DNA from 4 places in the Paenibacillus allorhizosphaerae genome. Region 2 is predicted to be linked to each of the others. Evidence: riboswitches for the same ligand, from Rfam matches in the RefSeq annotation. Region 2 holds a riboswitch; each other region holds the start of a gene.

Evidence for each region. Region 2 has a riboswitch for ZMP and ZTP ahead of ACFQI7_RS07620 (bifunctional folylpolyglutamate synthase/dihydrofolate synthase). Riboswitches for the same ligand answer to the same signal wherever they lie in the genome.
Region 1: linked by a shared signal. The riboswitch ahead of ACFQI7_RS08455 (hypothetical protein) and the one ahead of ACFQI7_RS07620 (bifunctional folylpolyglutamate synthase/dihydrofolate synthase) in region 2 are both predicted to bind ZMP and ZTP.
Region 3: linked by a shared signal. The riboswitch ahead of ACFQI7_RS20720 (cyclodeaminase/cyclohydrolase family protein) and the one ahead of ACFQI7_RS07620 (bifunctional folylpolyglutamate synthase/dihydrofolate synthase) in region 2 are both predicted to bind ZMP and ZTP.
Region 4: linked by a shared signal. The riboswitch ahead of rpiB (ribose 5-phosphate isomerase B) and the one ahead of ACFQI7_RS07620 (bifunctional folylpolyglutamate synthase/dihydrofolate synthase) in region 2 are both predicted to bind ZMP and ZTP.

The regions. Positions count from the first base shown of each region.
Region 1 covers NZ_JBHSRV010000001.1:1,921,120-1,925,745, reverse strand. Annotated here, with positions in the region: gene ACFQI7_RS08470 (DUF6220 domain-containing protein) at 23-472, shown strand; gene ACFQI7_RS08465 (VOC family protein) at 659-1,042, shown strand; gene ACFQI7_RS08460 (DUF6223 family protein) at 1,180-1,788, shown strand; gene ACFQI7_RS08455 (hypothetical protein) at 1,956-2,492, opposite strand; ZMP/ZTP riboswitch at 2,611-2,691, opposite strand; gene ACFQI7_RS08450 (LamG domain-containing protein) at 2,915-4,626, shown strand, end outside.
Region 2 covers NZ_JBHSRV010000001.1:1,732,977-1,737,602, forward strand. Annotated here, with positions in the region: gene ACFQI7_RS07615 (stalk domain-containing protein) at 1-285, shown strand, start outside; gene ACFQI7_RS07620 (bifunctional folylpolyglutamate synthase/dihydrofolate synthase) at 407-1,747, opposite strand; ZMP/ZTP riboswitch at 1,794-1,873, opposite strand; gene ACFQI7_RS07625 (class I SAM-dependent methyltransferase) at 1,994-2,728, opposite strand; gene ACFQI7_RS07630 (GNAT family N-acetyltransferase) at 2,859-3,416, opposite strand; gene ACFQI7_RS07635 (TolB family protein) at 3,687-4,070, opposite strand; gene ACFQI7_RS07640 (hypothetical protein) at 4,079-4,626, opposite strand, start outside.
Region 3 covers NZ_JBHSRV010000005.1:369,512-374,137, forward strand. Annotated here, with positions in the region: gene ACFQI7_RS20695 (cold-shock protein) at 139-345, shown strand; gene ACFQI7_RS20700 (hypothetical protein) at 358-552, shown strand; gene ACFQI7_RS20705 (hypothetical protein) at 634-903, shown strand; gene ACFQI7_RS20710 (cold-shock protein) at 1,246-1,446, shown strand; gene ACFQI7_RS20715 (cold-shock protein) at 1,520-1,750, shown strand; ZMP/ZTP riboswitch at 1,856-1,936, shown strand; gene ACFQI7_RS20720 (cyclodeaminase/cyclohydrolase family protein) at 2,009-3,508, shown strand; gene ACFQI7_RS20725 (glycerol-3-phosphate responsive antiterminator) at 3,715-4,302, shown strand; gene ACFQI7_RS20730 (glycerol-3-phosphate dehydrogenase/oxidase) at 4,299-4,626, opposite strand, start outside.
Region 4 covers NZ_JBHSRV010000012.1:18,328-22,953, forward strand. Annotated here, with positions in the region: gene ACFQI7_RS29315 (L-threonylcarbamoyladenylate synthase) at 17-1,084, shown strand; gene ACFQI7_RS29320 (manganese efflux pump MntP) at 1,169-1,732, shown strand; gene ACFQI7_RS29325 (low molecular weight protein arginine phosphatase) at 1,935-2,519, shown strand; ZMP/ZTP riboswitch at 2,601-2,681, shown strand; gene rpiB (ribose 5-phosphate isomerase B) at 2,875-3,333, shown strand; gene ACFQI7_RS29335 (TIGR01440 family protein) at 3,361-3,930, shown strand; gene ACFQI7_RS29340 (serine hydroxymethyltransferase) at 3,970-4,626, shown strand, end outside.

The DNA of each region.
Region 1 (4,626 bases), 190 kb from region 2:
CCAAACGAAAGAGAGGCGAAAGATGAATAATCAAAGAATAAACCGTAGTGGTACGGGAGTTGGAGATCTTACGGAGGGTCTAGGGGTCAATTCTCCTCTCGTCCTCAGAGCACGTATCGTCTTTAAACTGCTGGCATGGATATTTGCCGTTTTCATTTTGATCCAAGTGTTTCTCGCCGGCCTCGCATTGTTTTGGAATTCAGACCAATGGGCAAGTCATGCGGGGTTTTCCAGATTTTTAATATTTCCCCCGATCCTGATGCTCGTCACTTCTTTCATCGCCCGACTGCCGGTCTCCATTCGTCTGTATAGTGCAGGTTTGATTGGCATGCTCATCCTGATCGTTGTCAGCGCCAATTTATCGTCGGAAATGGGATATTTATCGGCTATTCACCCGGTAATCGCTCTGATGTTGTTTTGGGGAACGATGTCCATCGCACGGAAGACCGATGCCCTCATTAAAGCAAAATAGCAAGAATGTAATTGTTCTATATGGAATGTCCGGTTTCCTTGTTCTCTTTATTTTTATTCCAAGACAATGATCAAAGACAGCAAGGAACTTTTGATTTAGCTGAGTTCTGCACAGTTATTGCTTACAGACGAGTGTTCTGATAGTTGGAACGTCTACGCCAGAAAAGAGAATCTAGGAGGAGAAAGAATGGCCCCTATCAAGGTACGTTACATTGTCGACGATGTAGATGCGACAATCGCATTCTACACACAGCATCTTGACTTCATTGTCAAAGCACATCCTGCACCCGGTTTTGCCGTTTTGCAGCGAGGTGACTTGAATCTTCTTGTGAATGCCAAAAATGGTCAAGGTGGAGCCGCTCAAGCCATGCCGGATGGGCGAAAACCGGAACCCGGCGGCTGGAATCGGATTCAAATCGAGGTCGATGACCTGGGCGGCTTTGTCGAGACCCTGCGTAAAGCAGGCCTACGCTTCCGCAATGATATTGTCACAGGTTTTGGTGGTAAGCAGATCTTACTAGATGACCCAGCAGGTAATCCTATCGAACTCTTCGAGCCTCCAAGCAAATGATGGAAGGAACATTATCTCATTTGTATCTAACTATCAATTAGAAGAACAAGAAGTGATTGCTCGTTTTTGTTTTTCTTATATGTATAAGCTGATATATATTCAGTTTGCAAAAAACAACAAAGAGGAGTAATTAACAAATGAAAAAGAAGCTAGTTTCATTCGTAATCCTTTGTACACTTCTACTTGTGCCAACTATTGCCTCTGCTGAAGTGACCAACGGTTATGTCGGATTCGGATTCACACCCGGGCGACTCGGGGCCATCGTGGCCGCGGTGTTGGGGCTGGTCAGCGTGGTCATCGGAGGGCTGTCGCTGGCCCGCTCCTCCGGTCGTTTCGGCACCGGCAACGGGCGAGCCGGGGCCATCGCGGCTGCGGTGGTGGGGCTGATCGGCATAGTCCTCGCTGGGCTGCATCTGGCCAACTCCACCGGTTGTTTCGGCACCGGCAACGGGCGAGCCGGGGCCTTCGTGGCCATAGAGGTGGGGTTGATCGGAATGGTCCTCGCTTGGCTAACTCTGGCCCGCTCCTCCGGTCGTTTCGGCACCGGGAATGGGCGAGCCGGGGCCATCGTGACCGTGGTGGTGGGGCTGATCGGCATAGTCCTCGCTGGGCTGTATCTGGCCAACTCCACCGGTTGTTTCGGAACCGGCAATGGTCAAGCCGTGGCCATCGTGGCCATAGAGGTGGGATTGACCGGCATGATCCTCGCTGGTCTAACCCTAGCCCGCTCCCGCCGCATCGGCTGACCCAACCATGGTGCCCCGTGTTGTGGTTCCTGCCCTTCCTTTTCCTGGGCGTATTCCGGTGGGCGCAGGGGCGATCCAATGTTAGCATATTTAGCCATGCGCTCACCCCATCCCTTTTTTTTCCTACAAACTATTCGGAATAAGAGATGGCGTGTGGTGCGAGAGAGTTATTCCGCTACCTGAGATTTTAGAGACTTGATTTCTTTCAAAATCTCATCAGGAAGCGGTTCATTCATCAGTATGTTTATTATGGCTTGATGGGAACCGACTTTCTTTAAATAAGAAAGCAATAGTTTCGCTTTTTCTTTCCTGTTCATAAGGGCATAAGCGACATACCATGCTTCAGGACTGCCGACGTGAATACCGTTCCATCGGGAAACGGGAAGAGACGGTATTCTGCAAAGGCCTTTGCGGGTATAGATTGAAAATCGTCCCGTTATTTCCAATTGGGGATCATCGTCATGAATCAATAGCTTATACTCGGAAGCAAATGGATAATCGCCACTTATGATTTCTTTGACTTCGAAATTTTGCAAAGCTTCCAAGACGCGGTCTTTAGGTGCTTCGGTCATAATGTCCCAGTCACGAACGATTCCGGTTAAACCAAGGCTATGAAGTAATCCGCTCCCGCCTAATGAGTATTCCAAGTGAAATTGTTCCAATTTTTCAATGACAACCGCTAAATTTTTAATATCCGGCAACATGGCTGCACCCTCCTAACCGTTGATGTGTGTTGATACAATCGAAAGATTTCCGAAACCGCGCCTGATTCTTGTCATCCTCTCCCATAAAATAATAAAAGTATTCAGTCAACAAGACCGAATACTTTGCCCAGGCGTACGGCATATGATCATATGTGCTTCCTCGTGGGACTCCACGTTTACGCCAGTCGCACACATCAGATTGTCCTAATAATCTACCAGAAGTTTCAGATGATTTCAATAATGATTTGAGAATAGTCTCAGCAATGAAGGACAAGCCTGTAGCGTGATCGCGTTCGTTCATAGCTTTGAAACGTATGATTGAAATTTATTTATCGGACTTGTTAAGTAACGCGTGTTGAATGGCATCTATATTATATGCTTGCTAGCGTTATTCAATAAGAGGAGGAATTGGTCTGAACAGTTTGCGACAAGGTCTAGTCGGTGAATACTTGTTTGACGGCAGCGCTGATGATACCAGCGGCAATGGTAACCATGGCAGGGTGGAGGGTGCGGTTTTAACCGCCAATCGTTTCGGGGAAGCCGGCCGGGCGTATGCTTTTTTCGGGAAGGGAGAATATATCGTTCTGGATCCGCCGCCTTCTCTTCACGCCCAAGCGTTCTCCATTTCCGTCTGGGTGAAGTACGACCAGAACGCAGTGATGGAATGGTGGAACAATGCTATCATTTCTCAAGACGATAACGGCCTTCTGACTGGTCATTCGCGCCGCGTATTTCAATTGAGCACAACAGGGGAGTTCGTTACCCTGCATCTCTTGATGCAAGCACCCGATGTGGCTGGCAAACAGCCTATTCAACGCGATGTTTGGTATCATATCGCCATGGTATATGACGGGTTTCACTACAAGCTGTACATGAATAACGAATTGCAGGATAAGCAAGCCGGATCGTTCAGACCAAACGCAGAAGAGCCGGTCTATTTCGGAAAAAAGAACTCCGACGAACCACGTTTTTGGTTTCATGGAGCACTGGATGATATTCGGATGTATAACAGAGCGCTCTCTAGGGAAGAAATTGCAGAGCTCTTTACCGAAGGCGGGTACAAGGGGGAGCCTGGATTGGCAGCGGCAGGAGCAGCGGCGGCGAAGAGGGAGACAAGCAACTTTTTGAGTAAAAAAACATTGGAGCGTGAACGGTTCAATTGGAATGATTGTTACAATTCATTTGCGCTAGCTTTGTATGGTGCGATGAGATACTCGAACAAGTCTATCCCATTGTCGCAGGCATTGGTATATACAGGACAGGCCTTCGCCATCAACACCGATTCGAACGTTATGCCAATGGATGTGTTCGGGGACGGGAGTCTGCTCAAAACCGCACTGCACAACCTGGGCTTCGACATGGAAGTGCTTGCGGCTAATATGTATGGCGGCGAGTGGGACGAACATACTCACGATAAGGCGCTGGATATGGTTCGCGAAAGTGTGGAGCGCGGTATCGCCGTTGTTGGATTTAACCTTGATAATTACGAGCACGGGCTCATTTACGGGTATGATGACGAGCGAAGAATCTTGAATATTCACGATATCAATGCACGGAATGGCGGAGAACTTTCTTACGATGATTTCGGGCAACGTTCAAGAAACGGTACGCCGATCGATCCGGAAATGTTTGTGCTGGCTCTCAAAGCGCGGGACGAAATTCCGCACTTGAACGTCACGCGATACACCGACAAAGAAGATGCTAGTTATCGGAAAACATTACATACGGCGCTCTCTCTTGTCATTCGCCATATCGAGGACGAGGGACAGAACGGAGAAGGGCGCAAGAACGGGATCGCTGCCATTGATGTGTGGATCAAGGCTTTTGAAGCGGGAACGGCACACCGGTTCTTCACGAGCTACAATTTGTTATGGATCACATCTTCACGACAGTACCTGGTTCCGTTCTTTACCCAATCGGCCATCACGCATTGTATGGGAATTCAAGATCGTACGCTGCAGCAAATGATGCTGAACGCCGCAGAAGTTTATTTGTCCAGCTACCGGGCGTGGGTCGGAATGCGTGAATTATTTCCATTCCCGAAAGGCGCAGATACGACGGATCTGCGGTTGAGGACCGAAGCCGTTAAACTGCTTGGTGAAGCGCGTGATGCCGAAGCGGCCGGTTTGGTTGT
Region 2 (4,626 bases):
ATCGAACACACCCCTTTGAAGGACGGCCCGGCCCATATCAACGGGCTTCCGATTCCCGGAGCGAATAACGACATGTTTTGGGGCGTTCAATCGCCGGCCTGGAGCTGGGATGGCAAGGATCGCAACGGCGCTGCGCTGAAGCCGGGATCTTATTTTTTAAGACAAAAGGAAGGCGCTCATCTGCAATATACGATCATGAACGGATCATCCGAAATTCAGATGCATCAATTCAATCGCAGCATGGCTAACGGGATCGCCGGTTTCGACATACGCCCTCTCCCTTAAATGAAGCAAGGCTGCCGAGCTAAGAATATGGCCGGCAGCCTTGCTTTGCATATAACCGTATCAAACGTCGAAGTCCGATTGCTGCAACAAGCCACAGCCTTATTGTGGGGAAGCGCTCGGGTCAAAAGCCTTTATATGATTCCACCTTATATAGTATCCACGATCGGACATCGGAAATAAGGTACAGCGTCCCGGAAACCACGGCAAGGTCATCTTTCTTTGTTACATCATAAAGCAATTTCAGCGCGTTCTTCCATTCCGGCTCCACATACATCCGGATTTGCAAATGATGTTCATCGGCGATGCGCCGCGCCAATTGAAGTAGATCGTTTGCAGGCATCTGATTCCGAAACGCCGGTTCGGTAACAATAAGCGTATCGACTAACGGTAACATGTGCTTGAGGTATTCCGTATGCTCCTTCGTATTCAGCATGCCCATCATCAGGTTCAATCGATTATATGAATAGATCGTACGCAGTGCATCCGCGAGCGTCTGAGCTCCTTCCGGATTATGCGCTCCGTCAAGTACGATTCGCGGTTCGCTGGAGACCATCTCGAGCCGGCCGGCCCACTCCGTTCGGGCTAATCCTTCTTCGAGCCCGTACAAGCTTATGCCGTGCCCGGCCCGCAATACCTCCAAAGCCATGAGCGCAACCGACGCGTTCTTGAATTGATGCCGTCCGTTCAGCCAGATTTGCAACCGTTCACGGCGCCCGAACGCGCTCCGGAAGTTGAAAACTTGCTCGTTAAGCTTGGAGGATACCTCCTCAAAATCGAAATCCCGCTTCAACAAATACAGTGGGGAACCTTGAGCTTCACTACGCTGCCGAATGACTCCGATCACTTCTTCCTGCTCCACGCTGCTTACGACAGGGATACCGCGCTTGATAATGCCGGCCTTCTCGTAGGCAATCTTTTCGAGCGAGTCCCCCAATACGGCCATATGGTCATGACCGATATTCGTTATGACGGAAACGAGCGGCGTAATGACGTTCGTCGAATCCAGCCTGCCGCCTTGACCTACTTCCAGGACGACGAAATCGGGCCGAACTTGGGAAAAATAAACGAATGCCATACAAGTCGTCACTTCGAACATCGTAGGGTGACCAAGATCGGACTGCGCGACCTCATCCACTAAAGGCTTCAACCGATTCGTAATCGCAAGCACCTCGTGCTCGGGGATATCTACGCGGCTGCATTTGATCCGGTTCGTGAAACGTTCAATGCATGGCGAGGTGAACGTTCCTACCGAGTACCCGCTTCTTAGAAGCATCTCTGTCAAGAACGCACACGTCGAGCCTTTGCCGTTCGTACCGGCGACATGAACGAATGACAGCCCGCGTTCCGGATGCCCCAGCTTATCGAGCAGCATGTCCATTCGTTTCAAGCCCGGTTTGATGCCGAAAGGAACGATCCCCTCAATCCAATTGACAGCCGTAGAAAAGTCTTTGAAATGATCCATACGTGCACCTCCTAGAAAATAAAAAAGCATTCGATCCGAAGATCGAACACTTTGCCCAGGCGTACGGCTTTGTCCGTATGTGCTCCCTCGTGGTTCACCACGTTTACGCCAGTCGCACATACCAAATATTTACTCTTATTATAGTCGACCGGCTGCAATAAGCAAGGCTTTTTTCAAAGCGAGCCTCGTTCGGTTTCCTTTCATTCCCGTAATCAAATGTGTTTCTTCGCGACGATGGCGATTTCATCAGGCAAATACGATTTCATTGTACTGCCCTGCACTTCCGTTTCGACCATGCGTTCTATTGTAAAACCGGCTTCGGAAATCGCATTGACGATATCGGCCATCGTATGAAAAATTATTGACGGTCGGCTTGTTCACATTGACACCGAACCTTCTTCCGGCTGCGGTTGCGTCAAATCGATAGTAATGCGGCGCTCTGTCGTGATAACGGCGCTTAATCTCCAGCATTCCGTTATTTTCTTGCAACAACTTGCTCAACGGATGCACTCCTGCATATAATACGCGTCCCCCTGGTTTCAACACCCTGTACCATGTCTTGAACGCTTTCTCGATGTCTTCGTACCAGACCAAATAGGTGGCGTAAACGATATCGTAGGCGTCATTCGGGATGGGTGGCAAGGTTTGGGCATCGGCTACTTGAAAATCCACGTCCAAATCCATGATTGCGGCATTTTTCTTAGCGATTTCGATCGCTACTTCGCGAATGTCGCACGCCGTCACCTTTGCGCCCAAATTTGTCCACGTGAATGCTTGGCTGGCATCGCAGGCACAGCAAGTGTCGAGCAGTCGAAGTCCCCGAACATCGCCCAATAGACGAAATTCAAAGGAATCGTCCACCCCGCCTTCGGCAAAAAACTTGTAATAATCGGGCCTGTCTTTCAGAATCGCTTCCATGTATTCCGGGTGGTACGCATCCCACTGCTTTTGGATCATGAGGAGATGGTCGTTTTCTTTCACAAGCTTCACTCCTTCCAGTGGGATTATTATACAAACATGACGCTGCGTACCAGTAGAGAAACTTCCGTTTGAGGTTAAACTTTACCCGTGCATGTTCGAAGCAGGAGCAGTCTTCCCGCCAGTCAGCGCCTTATTCGCTGACCATTCTATACATGAGAATCAAATCGATATAGCTGCCTGAGCCGAGCTTGATTTGCCGCATACGCCTGCCCTCCTCCAGAAAACCAAAACCTTGATAGAGCCGGATCGCATGCTCATTCGTAGAAAATACCTCCAGTCCGACTTTTTCAATGACCGGGTGAGATTCAGCCCAACCCAGCATAGCGGAAATCAATAGCTTTCCAATCCCTTTTCCCCTCCACTGACGAAACAACATCATGCCAAATTCACCATAATGAGCTCGCCGCTGCAAGGAGGGTGTATGAAAAACGAGCCAGCCGGCGACCTCGCCGTTCACCTCAGCGACGATGAACAGTTCCTTTTCGCTTCTGGAGATTTTATCGATTAAACCGCGGTAGCTTTCTTCCGAATTGCGCAATTCATGAGGCTGCGTGATGACAAATTCGTTCTCGTCCACAACCGATCGCTGAATATGATAGGCGTTCAAAGCATCTGCGGGCGCTGCGGACCGGATGACAACGTGCTCTCCCGTTGACAGGATCTTTTCAATAATCGGGATCGTGGCCATGGTTTTCACTCCCTTTCATTCCTATCGATCGGTCGCTATCTTACGGGGTATTTCCGGTCGAATCTAACTGAAACGTGTTGGTGATACCTCCAGGTTACTCGAACAGTTTATTTTATTCATTCCCACTCCGGTTCAAGTCCTCGATAAGGTACAGTAAAATAAAAATATCCGCCATTATAAAATTCCCGGTAACAAAAAAAAGCCTTGGTGAGAGAATGTCACCAAGGGCAAACGATTCGTTTCGTGAGTGATATTGATTCACAATACCGGCTACAGCACTGAGTCAATATCTATGCAGCCGACCCGTAAAAACCCGCTTTCATCCTCATAAGTAAACGCCACCTTGCTGCTGTCGGGACTGAACGACGGATGGGGATGGCCGGGATGATGCTTCCAGCGGTCGATCTCGCACAGAACGGCGGACTTGCCGTTCCGTACGTCGGTTAGCACGATTCGGCTTCGCGTCCCTCCAGGTCCCGTATCCGATACGGTCCAGCGCCCGTCGGGGCTAACGGCAGCGTGCCAATGGACATGCTCGCTGTTGACGCAGCCCCAGCGCTCCCCGTCCTTCGTTACGTAATATATTCCTGTCGGAGTCAGCGGACTGACTCCGTATTTGACGAAATACAATCGCTCGCCGTCATGCGACCACATTTCGTGGCCTACGCATTCGCCGACCGTGCCGTCATCCAGCCGCTTCTGCTTGAAAATATTGTCCGCCTTGCCTGTCTTCGCATCGACAACCCAGATCCGGTCCGGTATGTGCTCGGTCGCTCCTTCATGCGCGTAGAAGATGAGACCGGATAGACCGGATTCACCATGGCGTGGCTCGCTATCGGAAACGGCTTGGCAAACAACGGGTCGATAGCAACGCGCCATTCGCCGGTAGGAACGTCGATTGATAATACAAGCGTGTGCTCCTCCCGGCTGCCTATGACCGATACGGTCATGCAATCGTTTGAGATCGACACGGGACCGACCAGTTTCATCTCTTCATCGACCGTACATATTTCGCGAACGTGAGCACTGTTGTAATCGACGGCAAGAATTTTGTTGCCGACGCAGTAATAGTAATGATCGTCGGACGCGGATGTCCCCGCCTCGTACGGAACGTTCTCGGCCAAAACCTTGCTGCCGCCGGTTTCCGTATTGTACAGCACGTACCGGCATCGGTACGTGTCCGGATTCACGTTCGCCGATACGATCAGGT
Region 3 (4,626 bases), on a different contig from region 2:
GATGCTATAATGGATCATATTCGCGTATCTGAAAATCACACGTTATAAAGAGTATCGGTCTTCTGAAAGGTACTTTTTATTATGTGTGATTTTTTTTATTACGATATGTGAAGCAGAACGAACATGGGAGGATACGATATGCAAACAGGTACGGTGAAATGGTTTCATAACGAAAAAGGTTTTGGCTTTATAGAGGTTGACGGAGGAGGAAACGACATATTCGTGCACTCCAGCGCGATTACCGGCGATGGATTCAAATCATTGGTCGAAGGACAAAAGGTGCAGTTTACGGTGGGGCAAAGCATACGCGGTCCCCAGGCTGAAAATGTCGTAAAAATATATTAAGGGTGAAAGCTGATGTTTACAAAGAATGAATGGCTTGTAGACCCAGCCGATTTTGACAATGCGATGTTTTTGGAAATTCCGGTCTCGGTATGGCGCGGAAATCAGTATATTGATTACGGAGGTGTTATAAAAAAGCATGACGCTGTTGCCGTTTTTATTGACGGCAATTGTTTTCATAAAAAGGAATTCAGATTTAAGATCAGATAAACGAACATTGCGGCACAAAAAGAGTTATTCGTTCTACTTTTTCGTCCCCTTGAATAAGGATACAGGAAGGAGGTGTCGTGAATGGTCGTATACAATTATAACGAAGTACCGAAAGAACTATTGGTAGATCACTCGTACACATTGCGACAAATTAGATTGTTTATGACCGTCAATAAAAATTGCTTGTTTCTTCATAAAGACTTGAACGCGCTGGATGCGGAATCGAATAAAAAAGTATCCGTCGTTTCGAGAGACGAGTACTACATTCATCAGTATGTAGAACGTTCATACCTGATCCCGTACGAGAAGAAGGTCGTATTTTTATTAAGCCAAGCGGATGATGGGACATAATGTGGCGAGTCAAGGCAAATACGCAGGATATAGCTGATAAGGCGTGAAAGCGAACGTCCCCGTAGCATAGAAACGTTACGCGAACATGGCGCCTTGTCCGGGGAATCTCTCGGGTTGCGGCGTTCTTGTTTTTTTGGGATCTGTCTGGGTTACGAAAAACATGAAAAAACAATTTGCTTTTCGCTTATATGTGTGATAGTATTACCTTATCATATATTTGAAACCTGAATTCACATATTGCAAAGGGTATCATTTGTGCGATGGAGCCTTTTTCAATGTGTGAATTTTTTATTTGATTCAAGAATAAAAAGTACATGTTAAATAAAATTTGGAGGTAATACAATGCAAACAGGTACAGTGAAATGGTTTAATGCGGAGAAAGGTTTCGGCTTTATCGAAGTGGAAGGCGGCAATGACGTATTCGTTCATTTCAGCGCCATCACGGGCGACGGGTTCAAATCGCTGGATGAAGGCCAACGCGTAGAGTTCAATGTAGTGCAAGGCAACCGCGGCCCGCAAGCCGAAAATGTTGTAAAGCTGTAATAGCCCAAATCAAACTGCCCTTAACAATGTGTTGAGGGCAGTTTTTCTTTTAGATCAGAAGGAGGGGTTATTCGTGTATTTTCAGAAAAGATCGTCTGAGCCTGTTCCAAAGGAAAATACGATGATATGGTCATGCGAACAAGAAGGCTGTAAAGGCTGGATGCGCGACAACTTTTCTTTTGCATACGCACCCACCTGCCATCTGTGTCAGTCCCCGATGGTTAGCAGCATGGAAATGCTTCCCTTGCTGGTAAACTCGAATATCAACATGAAATTGCTAAAGGAAGGCGTGCGGATCTTGTAGCTGCAGCCGCGCATAATTTTGCCAGTTCAATGAACGGTTCGACCTTCTTATTATATTACCTATGTTGTCAAAATTCGTTTTTTTCGCTATGATGGGGATAACAACGAACTCGTGCGCAACTGGCGATAAAGGTGGATCACCACCGGGGAGCGCAAGGGATAACGGCCGGTCGCCTGGGCAAAGTATTTGGTTCTTCGGAATCGAATACTTTTTTTGTTTTCCGATGATGGATTCAGGAAAAAAGAGGAGGCGCACAGGATGGGATTGCGGATGAGAGGAAAGGAACCGGCCGATTTGCTTGCGGCCGACATTGCAAGGCAGGCGGAGGATTGGAAAGCGAGAGGGCATGAGCCGCGCATCGTTACACTGCTGGTCAAGGGGGACCCGGCTTCGGCTTATTACGCGGAAGCGAAACGGAAGGCGGCCGAACGGCTCGCCATCCGTTTCGAGCTGCACGAATTCGAGCCGGATGTGCAGGAGTCGGCGCTGCTGCGGGCCATTGCACAATGGAACGGCGACCGGACCGTCCACGGCATCATGGTGGAGCTGCCGCTGCCGCCGCATCTCGATACATCTAGCGTGACGGCGGCGATCGATCCGCTCAAGGACGTAGACGGCGTCACGCCGGTGAACAAGCTGGCGCTGCAGTCGGGCGCGGACGGCATCTACCCGGCGACGCCGCTCGCCTGCATCCGGCTGCTGAAGCATTACGGCTACGAGCTTGCGGGGAAGCATGCGGTCGTCATCGGCCGGGGAGAGACGGTAGGAAAGCCTCTGGCGCAGCTGCTGCTCCGGGAGCAGGCGACGGTTACGGTGTGCCATTCACGCACCCCGGATCTGGCGAGGCATATTCGGCAGGCGGATGTTTTATTTGCCGCAGCGGGTCGCAGGGGGCTTATAACGCCGGATATGACGCATAGCGGCCTTGTCATCGTGGACGCAGGGATCAACGAAGGAGACGATGGGCGAATCACAGGGGATACGGCGGTGGAAACAGCAGACGCCGTTGCCGCAATGAGTCCGGTGCCCGGGGGTGTCGGAGGCGTTACGACCATGATGCTGTTCCATAATCTGATGCTCGGCATGGAGCGTCAGCTGGCCCACGGGATCTCTGAGGCGGATCGGCCGTTTGAACAAACGATAGGCGCTTTTCTCACGGCAGCAGCTTCCTCTGCGCCAACGCCGGGCGGAGGCGGCGTCGCCGCCGTCGCTTGCGCGCTTGGAGCCGCCATGGGGGCGATGACTGCGAAGCTGTCCGTCGGTCCGAAATACCGCGAATGGGAAGAGCGCATGAAGGAAGCGGCGCGCAGGCTGGATACGGTTGCAGCGGACTGTGAGCATGTCGCGGCGGGAGACGCGGACTCGTTCCGCCATTACATGAAGGCGCTGAAACTGCCGAACCAATCACCGGAAGAGAAGGAACTGCGCAAGCAGGCGATTGCGGCAGCCGCGGAGCAAGCGACGAAGATTCCGCTGGAATTGATTCGTCTTTGCGTTGACACACTACAAATAATCGACGGGATGAAAGAAGGAGCCAATCCCAATGTGCTGTCCGATCTTGGCATCGGCGCCGTTCTTGCCGAAGCCGCCGCGCAATCGGCGTGGCTGACCGTGCACATTAATTTACCGGCCATCCGCAATTCGGAGACAAGGCAACGATTCCGAGATATGGCGAATGAACGGATGGAAGCGATCCGCTCAAGGAAAGAAGCCGTTCAAGCGATGGTGATCGGCCGGTTGAAGGAAGACCGAGGCTAAAGGAGAGGAAGATCCGCCACGGCAGGCAGCCCGGCTGAAATGAGCCGACTTGACTTAGTGGGTCGATCGTAATATGCAGCTTCGGGGGCCAAGAAAGAACGGTTGCCGCCTCATGGGGAACGGGTCGAACGGCGGGAATGGATTTACAGTTGCCGTTCGACAGGATATGATAAAGTCAAACTACCTACCCCGAAGGAGTGGCATGCTTGCTAAGTTCCCACTTTCACGGCCAAAAGGTTTTACCGGCGATTCGGAAAATGAAGGATTTGGAGCATCTGATGTCGTCCAACTACACGACGCTCGTTCTTCTCGACAGCCATATTGCGCAATTGGCCAGTATCGGGCAGCTTGTAAGAAAGCACCGCAAACAGCTGCTTGTACATGTAGACCTGATCAACGGACTGAAAAATGACGATTACGCCATCGAATTTGTATGCCAAACGATGCGGCCCGCAGGAATCATCTCGACCCGCTCCAGTGCGGTGATGACGGCGAAGAAGCACAAAATCCTCGGCATCCAGCGGCATTTTCTGCTCGACTCGACCGCGCTGGATATGACCTACAAGCTATCCGATAAGATCCAGCCGGACTATATCGAAGTCATGCCCGGCATTATGCCCCATATTATTGCGGAAATGCGGGAGCGGATCGATATCCCGATCTTGGCGGGCGGACTGATCCGGACGCCCGGCGATGTCGATCTGGCGCTCGGTTCCGGAGCGATCGCCGTGACCACATCGCTCAAAGAGCTGTGGGACGCATTCGCCGATCAAACGCCAAAGGCGCAGGATTAATCCTGCGCCTTTGGTTCGACTGCATCATGGATCAGCGTATCGAGCAGACGGGTATGAGCCCCGGTCTCTTCTTCAGACCACCCGAAACGGTTTGCCATGTAATTAATGACTTGCGTCTTCCACTGTTTCGCCCAAGCGATATCAAAGTACACGGCACCGGTACGGCGAATAAAGAAGTCCGCCGGCGTAGCCGTCATTTCTTCCTCGATGCTGTAGAGCAGCGAAGCGAACACGTCCTGCGGCAAGCCGGCTTGTTCCGCCTCTTGTTTGGCACTCAGTCTGCCGTATACAAGGCCGATATTGGAGCCGTAGCGCTGAGTCAGC
Region 4 (4,626 bases), on a different contig from region 2:
AAAAGGGTGGATAGGTATGACAAAGGTTTGGAAGATTGATTTGTCGGCAAGCGGCGGCAACGCCGATGGACTGAGGGAAGCGGCGGAAAGTCTCCGAGAAGGGAAGCTCGTCGCTTTTCCTACGGAAACGGTATACGGCCTTGGGGCCGACGCCGCCAATACGGAGGCGGTTTCGGCGATCTTCGCGGCGAAAGGCAGACCGTCCGACAACCCGCTAATCGTTCACATCGCCGAAAGGTCTCAGCTTGCGGAGCTCACCGCCCCGCCGGATGAGGCCGTTTCGCGTTTGCTCGACGTCTTCTGGCCGGGCCCACTCACCGTGGTGCTGCCGGTGCTTCCCGGCGTGCTGTCCCCGCTGGTCACCGCGGGGCTGCCGACGGTCGGGCTTCGCATGCCCGACCATCCGGTCGCGCTGCAGCTGATCGCAGCTAGCGGATGTCCCGTCGCCGCCCCTAGCGCGAACCGTTCGGGACGGCCCAGCCCGACGCATGCGGCACACGTGCTGGAGGATCTCGACGGCCGCATCGCCGGCGTCGTGGATGGCGGGCCGACGGGCGTCGGGCTCGAATCGACCGTCGTCGAATTCGGCGCGGACGGCGCCCTCCACATCCTGCGGCCCGGCGGGATCATCGCAGCGCAGCTTCGCGCCGCGCTGCCGGACGTCACCGTGCTCGAGCCTTCGGCAGACGAACACAAGCAGGAGCCCGAGGCGCCGCGCGCGCCCGGGATGAAATACGCGCACTACGCTCCGCGCGGCGCGATGGTGCTCGTTCAGGGCGGCGCCGCTGAACCGGTGCTCGCTCGCATGCAGCGCGAGCTCGATGAAGCGCGCTCGCGCGGCGAGCGCACCGGCGTCTTCACGTACCGTGAACACGCCGGCCGTCTCCGCGCGGATCATGAAGTCGCCTGCGGCACGCTCGGCGACCTGGACACCGTCGCGCGCGGGCTCTACGCCGCGCTGCGCGAATTCGATGAAGCCGGCGTCAGCTTCATCGCCGCGGAGGCGTGCCCCGAGCAGGGCATCGGCGCCGCCGTCATGAACCGGCTGCGCAAAGCGGCCGGCGGCCGGATCGTTCGCATATAGGCCCTTAGGCGCTCCGCGATGCAAGCATGTTTTGCCCCTTGTCCGCATATGTTGGTTAGGAACAGGACAGGGGGTAGGGGAAGCATGGATTGGACATCGCCGCTGGTATGGGGGCAATTCGTGACCATTTGGCTCATGGCCGCGGCCCTTGGTCTGGATGCGCTGTCACTGGGACTCGGCATCGGCATGAGAGGGGTACGCAAGCTCGATGTATTGAAAATTAGCGCAGTGATCGCTCTTTTTCATATGATCCTGCCGCTCGGCGGCATCCTGATGGGCGGCTATATCAGCGCGCTGCTTGGACAAGTTGCGACGCTTTGCGGCGGCATCCTGCTCGTCCTGCTCGGTGCCCATATGTTGTACAGCTCGCTCCGCTCGGATGAGTTTCGTTCCGTGGATCACCGCAGCTTTTGGGGACTCATTTTGTTTTCGCTTAGCGTCAGCATCGACTCCTTCTCCGTCGGCCTTTCCCTCGGCATGTTCGCGGGAGATACCGTGCTGACTGTGCTGATGTTCGGAGCGATGGGCGGCCTCATGTCCGTGATCGGACTGATGCTCGGGCGGCGCGTAGGGCAATGGATCGGAGAATATGGCGAGGCGCTGGGCGGCGTTATTTTGCTCGCCTTCGGCATTAAATTTTTATTGTAACCCCGCGAAAGACTGGCCCATAAATGGGCCATTTTAGGGTAAAATAAGAAGAGCGCCCGAATTCGGGGCTCTTCGAAAATAACGTTTCGGTGCGCGGCAGCTTCTTGCCATGGACACAAAGCTTCTCGGATCACGAGGAGGGCTACAGGATTGTTATACAGGGAAAGCAAGATGCAATCCGTAAGAAAGGTGGGAGAAACCGATGAACCGGATCTTGTTCGTATGTACCGGGAATACTTGCCGAAGCCCGATGGCGGAAGGCATTTTGCGAAAGCTGCTGGCGGAAGGAAATTTAACCGGATACGAGGTGCGTTCTGCGGGAGTGGCGGCTTACGACGGAACGCCGACGTCCGATCATGCGGCTTCCGTACTGAAGGAGCGTGGAGCCGAGGGGCCCAGGCATTCGACTTTTTTGTCTCAGCCGTTGATCGAATGGGCGGATCTCGTCTTGACCATGACTTCTTCGCATAAAAGGCACACGATTCAGCTGTACCCGGCGGCGGTAGACAAAATCTTCACGCTGAAAGAATATGTGCACGACGATCCGGCAGAAACGGCCAAACTGGCGGAGCTGGAAAGCTTCGTGACCGAGCTGCAGCTGAAACAAGCGTTGGCGCAACCGATCTCGGAAGCGGAGCAGGCGAAGCTGCGAACTTTAGGGGGAGAGCTTCCGTCGCCGGATATTGCCGATCCGTTCGGGGGGCCGCTGCACGCCTACCGCAAGTGTGCGGAAGAAATCGAGGCTTGCCTTATCAAGCTGACGGCAAAGCTCAAAGCATTGGACTGACATTCGCCGCTCCTCGTTCGCTACGGGAAGATAGGCTTTACAGCGAACGCCGAATCGGCTATGATAAGCGTATAACAATTCAGGGTCCGATGTAACTGGCGACGAGTGGAAGCAACCACAGTGGAGCATCGGAACATACGGCCGGTCGCCTGGGCAAAGAGCATCGCAATGCGGATCTCCGCATGTGTCATGCTCTTTTTGCGTTATTGCCCTAAAATGCCCGGTTTCGGTTATAATGAGAGTGGTATGGATCGTCAACTGCCATTGTCACGGAGCCGCAGTTGCAAATGATTGGACAATTGCAACCGCCGCAGCGTCGGTGTGCAGTTGCATATAGCTGGGAGGCGAAAACAATATGAAAATTGCAATGGGTGCGGATCATGCGGGTTACCGCTTAAAGGATGTGCTCAAGCCGTTCATCGAATCGCTCGGACATGAAGTGCAGGATTACGGAGCGATGGGCAGCGAGTCGGTCGACTATCCCGACTATGCGGCGATCGTATGCGAGAAGGTCACATCCGGCGAGGCGGACAAAGGGATTTTGATTTGCGGAACGGGCATCGGCATGACGATTGCCGCCAACAAAGTGCCGGGCATTCGCTGCGCTTTGGTTCACGATTTGTTTTCGGCGAAAGCGACCCGCGAACATAACGACTCCAACGTGCTATCGCTTGGCGAGCGCGTCATCGGCCCCGGCGTAGCGGAGGAGATCGTCAAAATTTGGCTGGAGACCGGTTTTTCAGGTGGCGAACGCCACAAAAACCGCGTAGGGAAAGTGAAGGCGCTGGAAGACAAATATGCAGTCCAATCGTAACGTTACTTGTACAGGGAGCAGAACGCGATGACGGACATTCGCACGCAAGTGGAGCAGATCGTTCGCGAGCTTGTGCAGGCAGGACGCTTGGAGCGGGGCCAACTGGTGGTCATCGGGACAAGCACCAGCGAGGTGCTCGGGCAGCATATCGGCACGTCCGGAAGCGAGACGGTTGCACAGCATATTTATGACGCGGTGGAAGCCGTTCGAGCGGAATGCGGGTTTTATCCGGTATATCAATGCTGCGAGCATTTGAACCGGGCGCTCGTCATGGAGCGGGAAGCGATGCAGCGGTACGGATTGGAGCAAGTCAGCGTCATTCCGGTGCCGAAAGCCGGAGGTTCCATGGCCGCTTACGCATATAAGCATTTGAGCCATGCGGTCGTCGTAGAGACGGTGCAGGCGCACGCCGGCATCGACATTGGCGGCACGCTGATCGGCATGCATTTGAAACGGGTGGCGGTTCCGTTCCGACCTCGGGTTCGAACCATTGGACAAGCGGCCGTCGCCGCAGCCTTCACCCGGCCGAAGCTGATCGGCGGCGCAAGAGCAGTGTATGAGCAGCAGGCTCCGGAATCCAGCGGTGCTTGCGAATAACACATAGATCATTCATTATGGGGAGGAAATTGAAACATCATGGAACATTTGCGTAACCAAGATCCGAAAATCGTCGAGGCGATGAACCTCGAGCTCGGCCGTCAACGCGACAAAATCGAGTTGATCGCATCTGAAAACTTCGTCAGCCAAGCGGTGCTCCAGGCGATGGGGACGGTACTGACGAACAAATATGCGGAAGGCTACCCGAATAAGCGTTATTACGGCGGCTGTGAGTATGTGGACATCGTGGAAGACATCGCCCGCGACCGCGCGAAGCAATTGTTCGGCGCCGACCATGCCAACGTGCAGCCGCATTCCGGTGCGCAAGCGAACATGGCCGTCTACCTTGCGGCGCTGCAGCCGGGAGATACGGTGCTTGGCATGAACCTGGCGCACGGCGGTCATTTGACGCACGGCAGTCCGGTCAATGCATCCGGTATTTTGTACAACTTCGTAGCATACGGCGTTAGCGAGAAAGATTCCCGCATCGATTACGAGGACGTTCGCAAAGCGGCGTTCAAGCATAAGCCTCGTTTGATCGTAGCCGGCGCCAGCGCCTATCCGCGGATCATCGACTTCGAAGCACTCGGCCAAATCGCAAGCGACGTAGGCGCGCTGTTCATGGTGGATATGGCGCATATCGCGGGCCTTGTTGCTGCCGGTCTGCACCCGAATCCGGTGCCGCACGCGCACTTC